2 linked regions of the Starkeya sp. ORNL1 genome follow. The main gene of each other region encodes a partner of the protein of the gene in region 2 in a complex. Links are inferred from orthologs where the notes say so. Each region holds a gene or a part of one and is shown on either strand. Other genes may lie near its edges. The genes, in order: rpmB and rplL.

Region 1 (2,987 bases), 3.8 Mb from region 2 along the record:
TGGTTGCGCGGCCGCATCGTCAGCAACGGCGATGCGCCGACCGGGCTCGCGGACGTCGTCATCGCGCCGATTCTGGGCTCGGACGGGCGCCCTCTCGCCGACCAGAGCCGCGGCGACACCGAGTCGCTGGCGAGGACGCCCGACGGCTACGCGATTGGCATCGAGCGCAAGCAGGAGATCTGGAGCTTCAAGGGTGACGACCCGCTTGATGTCAAAGGCCAGCGCATCGCCTCGGGCGGACCGCTGGCCAAGCTCGGCTACAATGAAGGCATCGAGGCGCTGGCCTGGCTGCCGGGCAAGGTCGGCGCCGCGAAGGGCGGCGTACTTGTCGCGGTCGCCGAGAAAAGCCCGAGCAACGAGAATGCGCTGCCCGGCTATATCGTCACCGGCGGCAAGCTGGCGCCCTTCACCATCGTCCGCCATCCGGATTTCGACGCCACCGATATCGCGCTGGCGCCGGACGGATCCGTCTATCTGCTGGAGCGTCGCTTCACCTGGGCGACCGGCGTCGGCATGCGGGTGCGCCGTTTCCCGGCGAGCGACATCAAGCCGGGCGCGAAGATCGACGGCGAGATCATCTTCACCGCCGACCGCACCGCGCAGATCGACAATATGGAAGCGCTCGCCATCCACGTGAACGCGGCCGGCGAGACCATCCTCACCGTGATCTCGGACGACAATTTCTCCAGCATCCAGCGCACGCTGCTGCTGCGCTTCGCCGTGGTTGGAGCGGAGAACTGAGAAGGGTCAGCGAGCGGCGGAAGCCGGTGCGTTCCAGGGCTTGAGCCAGCCCATCAGCGCGCCATAGGGCACCAGCGCGACCAGCGCGCAGCCGAGCTTCACCAGGAAATCGAAGAAGGCGAGGCCGACCCAGAGCGGTACGGTAACGGTGCCGAAATAGGTCGCCGGCCCCGACATGAAGGCGTCGCCGGCAAAGGCCAGCGAGAAGAAGATGGCGGTGTCGAGCGCCGAGCCGAGCACGCTGCCGGCCAGCGGCGCCTGCCACCAGTCCATGCGCCGCAACCGGTTGAACACGGTGATGTCGAGCAACTGGCCGACCAGGAAGGCGGTGCCAGAGGCCAGCGCGATGCGCGGCGTCGCCAGCCAGATCGACAGCAGCACCGCCAGCGCGAAGCCGACATAGACCACGCGCCGCGTCACCGCCGGGCCGAAGCGGCGATTGGTCAGGTCATTGACCAGGAAGGCGAGCGGATAGCTGAAGGCGCCATAGGTCAGCACTTCCTCGAGGCCGAGGAAGCCGACCGGATATTGCACCAGCACGTTCGAGGCCGCGACCACGCCGATCATGGCGGCGATGGGCAGCGCAAGCTGCGAGGGCGAGACCTCGGTGCCGGCGATCTTCATGGAAAGAGCCTTTGGGCTGAGCCTGCTTGAGGCTCAGGCAGCAGCGATCACGCTGCGGCCTGGGCCTTCTCGACCGCGCGCTTCAGCTCGGCAGCCTTCGGCGACAGCTCGTCGATGTGGGCCTTGACGAGGAAGGCGTCGAGGCCGCCGCGATGATCGACGGTCTTCAGCGCATTGGCGCTGACGCGCAGCTTCACCGAGCGCTTCAGCACATCGCTGGCGAGCGTGACGTTCACCAGGTTCGGCAGAAAGCGGCGGCGGGTCTTGCGGTTCGAATGGCTCACGCGATTGCCGGTCAGAACTGCCTTCCCGGTAAGTTCACACCGACGGGACATCGTGGACTTCCTTATACTTTAACAGCCGAGGCACCGGAGGCCACGCATGGCGGCCCCTTCCCAGCACCGGCGGCACTGATCCAGAGAGTGCGCTCGTATAAGGAAGCCCCTTTGCCGCGTCAAGACCGGCGCTGACCGATACGGTGCAGAAACGGGGGGTCACAGTTCCGCCGCCTTCCGCCGCCAGCAAATCCCGTTACAGTATTCTATCGGCCTTTTGCCGATCGCATGGATTCGGTTCTTCACGATGCTTCGGCTTGGTTTGACGGCGGGTGGGCTGGTTGCCGGGGCGATTCTCGCTTCCAGTCCGACCTATGCCGACGGCCGGCTTGAAGCACGCTACCGGATGTCGATCGCCGGGCTGGAGCTCGGCCGCGCCTCCTTCCTGCTCGAGATCGGCGGCAAGGGCTACACCGCCTCCGGCAGCGCCCGCGTCACCGGGGTGATGCAGGCAGTGTCCTCCGGCAAGGGGTCGGCCGGCTCGCGCGGCACCGTCGAGCGCGGCGCACTGTCGCCGCAGAGCTTCGCCATGGATGCGGAGAGCGACAAGAAGGCGGAAGCGATCCGCCTCGTGCTCACCGCCAATGCCGTCAAGAACGTGGTGGTGCAGCCGCCGACCACGCCCGCCAAGGACCGGGTGCCGGTCTCCGACGACGACAAGAAGGGCGTGCTCGATCCGATGACCGCGGCGCTGATCCTGGTGCCCGGCACCGCGGATCCGCTCTCCCCTGCCGCGTGCGATCGCACCCTCTCTATCTTCGATGGTCGCCAGCGCTATGACCTCACTTTGTCCTACGTGCGCACCGACAAGGTGAAGGCCGAGAAGGGCTATGACGGACCGGCCGTGGTGTGCCGCGTCGCCTACCGGCCGGTTTCCGGCCACCGGCCGAGCCGCGCCGGCGTGAAGTACATGATGGAGAACAAGGACGTCTATGTCTGGCTGGCGCCGGTGGCGGGCACCCGCGTGCTGGTGCCGTTCAAGGTCTCGGTCGCCACCATGATCGGCACGGCGGAGATGGAAGCGCTGAGCTTCGTCTCCGAGCCGACCGGCGCGCAGCCGGCCTCGGCGTCGGGGAAGAAGCCGCAGCCTTAGAGATCCATTCCACAGGTCGTCATCCCGGCCGGAGCCCGCAGGGCGCAGAGCCGGGATCGCTCCTCAGTGTTTTCGCGATCCCGGATCCGCCGTTCCGGCCGTCCGGGATGACGACGTGATTGAATGAACTGGCACCCCGCCGTCCCGCTTCCCATATGCCGCCCCGGAGGCCGCGCTATACTGCCGCTTCCTTC
Region 2 (3,083 bases):
CCGACATTGATGTGGTCGATGTCGAGTACCGGCACCTCGTCATAGCCAAGCTCGACGAGCTGCTTCAGCATCTTCTCGGTGATCTCGTCACCGGCCTCGACATAGATCTCACCCGAGGTCGGGTTGACCAGATCCTCGGCGATGTACTGGCCGACCATCTCGTCGTCCGAGATCTTCAGGGCCTTGAGGCCCTTCTCGGCGAGCTGGCGCGCCTGGCGGACGGTCACCTTCTTGCCGGCCTCGACCACGACTTCGCCGGTGTCGGCGTCGATCAGGTCGGCGACCGCCTTGTAGCCCTTCATGCGCTTGGGATCGAACGGCATGCGCCAGCCGTCCTTCGCGCGGGAGAAGGTGATGGTGTTGTAGAAGGTGTTGAGGATCTCCTCGCCGTCCAGCCCGAGCGCGAACAGCAGCGATGTCGTCGGGATCTTGCGACGGCGGTCGATGCGCGCATAGACGATGTCCTTGGCGTCGAACTCGATGTCGAGCCAGGAACCGCGATACGGGATGATGCGGGCGGCGAACAGCAGCTTGCCGCTGGAGTGCGTCTTGCCCTTGTCGTGATCGAAGAACACGCCCGGCGAGCGGTGCATCTGGGAGACGATGACGCGCTCGGTGCCGTTGACGATGAAGGTACCGTTCATCGTCATCAGCGGGATGTCGCCCATATAGACATCCTGCTCCTTGATGTCCTTGACGGACTTGGCGCCGGTATCCGGGTCGACATCGAACACGATGAGACGCAGCGTCACCTTGAGCGGAGCCGCGAATGTCATGCCGCGCTGGCGGCACTCGTCGACGTCATATTTTGGCGGCTCGAATTCGTAGCGTACGAATTCCAGCATGGCCGCGCCCGAAAAGTCGGAAATCGGGAATACGGACTTGAAAACCGCCTGAATGCCGTCGTCGTCGCGCCCGCCCTTCGGCTCCTGGATCTGCAGGAACTGGTCATAGGATGCCTTCTGAACCTCGATGAGGTTCGGCATCTCAGCCACTTCCTGGATCTTGCCGAAGAACTTGCGGACCCGCTTACGACCGGTGAACGTCTGCGCCATGTCGCTCCTCGCTCCGTCCGAGTATCCGTCCGCGCGTTCCATGCCCCGCCGCTGGGCCATGGAACCGCATGATTGCGAGAGTGCCGAAACACCGAAGGGCGCCTTGCCAGCGCCCATGCTCCGACCATCTGCGCACCTGACGGCTCGCCGGGCGATCCCGTCTGAGATCGCCGGGAGAGCCGTCACGCTCTCGTCGCGCTTCCGAAAGGCGGAAGCGCGGGGCCGCCGGCGAACCGGCGACCCCGAAATTCATGAGCTCACTTAAGCTCGACCTTGGCGCCGGCCTTTTCGATCTGCGCCTTGATCTTCTCGGCTTCTTCCTTGGACACGCCTTCCTTGACGGCCTTGGGGGCCGCTTCGACGAGGTCCTTGGCTTCCTTGAGGCCGAGGCCCGTGATGGCACGGACTTCCTTGATGACCTCGATCTTCTTGTCGCCGGCGGCGGCAAGGACGACGGTGAACTCGGTCTGCTCTTCCACCGGAGCGGCGGCGGCAGCACCCGGAGCGGCGGCGACGGCCACGGCGGCCGCAGCGGAGACGCCCCACTTCTCTTCGAGGAGCTTCGCGAGCTCGGCAGCCTCGAGGACGGTCAGGTTGGAAAGCTCGTCGACGAGCTTCGACAGATCAGCCATTTTATCTAAGTCCTTGGATTTCGGTTCGAACCAGATTTTACCGGGAAAGCCTCACGCGGCTTCGTTCTCGCGGCCGTAAGCCCCGAACACGCGGGCGAGCTTCGCCGCCGGCGCGTTGACGACCTGTGCGATCTTGGTAGCCGGGGCGTTGATGAGCCCAATCAGCTTGGCGCGCAGTTCGTCCAGAGACGGCATCGTGGCCAGGGCCTTGACACCGTCGGGGTTGAGGGCGGTCTTGCCGAATGCCCCGCCAAGGATGACGAACTTGTCATTGGTCTTGGCGAAGTCGACGGCAACCTTCGGCGCCGCAACAGGATCGCTCGAATAAGCGATGATGGTCGGGCCCTTCAGCAGGGAGCCGACATGTGCGACGTCCGATCCTTCGAGAGCGATCTTCGCGAGGCGGTTCTTAGCCACTTTCACGGTCGCGCCGCTCGCCTTCATCTGCTGACGCAGCTTGGACATCTGAGCGACGGTGATACCGGAATAGTGGGCCACGACGACAACCGAAGTGCTCTTGAACACTTCGGAAAGCGACGCGACGAGCTCTTCTTTTTGCGCTCGATCCACTTCTCTTGCTCTCCGGTGGCGGATTGGGAGGATCCCGCTCCGCCGGTTTGCGCCTTGCCGGCCCATCTTCGAGAAGACGGGTCGACGCTTAGTTCCTGTCCCCCTGGGACCCGGAAATTCCGGCCAAGGCGCTGGTTCGAGCCGAAACCCAACGACCGGCAAGCCGGGCATCACGTCTCGGTCGTACCCCGTCTATGCAGGCCCCGGATTGGGATTACGCCGGGCTTTTGAGGGCGCGGCACCTGCAGTCTCGGACAGGACTTAGAGCGTGTTCCCCTTCCGTCCTTGGACATCGCGGAACATGCTCTAGGCCGGCAGGGCGAGCCCCACCGGCCCCTTCGTCCGGGTTAATGGACGAAAGTCTGAAATTTCTTCGATATCGCCCCGAACGAGTCCGGAGCGAAACCTGCCATATAGAGGGTCGAAGTGGATTTGTCACCCCCGATAGCATCAGGGGCTTGACATTTCCACATAGCGGCGATCACGCCACCGCGACCTCGATCAGGCGCCGGCACCCGCGGTGAGCACCGTGGCCGGCTCGACCTTCACGCCCGGGCCCATGGTCGAGGACACCGCGATGCGCTGGACATAGGTGCCCTTGGCGCCGGTCGGCTTGGCGCGGACCACCGCGTCGGCGAAGGCGCGGATGTTCTGGGCCAGCTTGTCGACCGGGAACGAGGCCTTGCCGATGCCGGCGTGGATGATGCCGGCCTTCTCGACGCGGAACTCGACGGCGCCGCCCTTGGCAGCTTCCACCGCGCCCTTCACGTCCATGGTCACGGTGCCGACCTTCGGGTTCGGCATCAGGCCGCGCGGGCCGAGCACC

Evidence for each region.
Region 1: rplL (region 2) and rpmB share a complex: the UniProt entries of both Escherichia coli proteins name them as parts of the 50S ribosomal subunit. The link is inferred for Starkeya sp. ORNL1 from one-to-one orthologs.

Annotation. Positions count from the first base shown.
Region 1 is NZ_CP048834.1:4,771,449-4,774,435, reverse strand. The notes cover bases 57-2,727. They hold rpmB (50S ribosomal protein L28), read right to left. Parts: upstream 1,701-2,727; coding sequence 1,413-1,700; downstream 57-1,412. Other genes in these bases: G3545_RS22560 (DUF3108 domain-containing protein), read left to right, coding at 1,948-2,727; G3545_RS22570 (queuosine precursor transporter), read right to left, coding at 748-1,308; G3545_RS22575 (esterase-like activity of phytase family protein), read left to right, coding at 57-741. Also shown: more of G3545_RS22575, read left to right, coding at 1-56; more of G3545_RS22560, read left to right, coding at 2,728-2,793.
Region 2 is NZ_CP048834.1:975,602-978,684, forward strand. The notes cover bases 1-2,767. They hold rplL (50S ribosomal protein L7/L12), read right to left. Parts: upstream 1,688-2,767; coding sequence 1,313-1,687; downstream 1-1,312. Other genes in these bases: rpoB (DNA-directed RNA polymerase subunit beta), read right to left, coding at 1-1,055; rplJ (50S ribosomal protein L10), read right to left, coding at 1,739-2,257; rplA (50S ribosomal protein L1), read right to left, coding at 2,759-2,767. In the rest of the region: more of rplA, read right to left, coding at 2,768-3,083. UniProt on the Escherichia coli protein: The binding site for several of the GTPase factors involved in protein synthesis (IF-2, EF-Tu, EF-G and RF3). Is thus essential for accurate translation.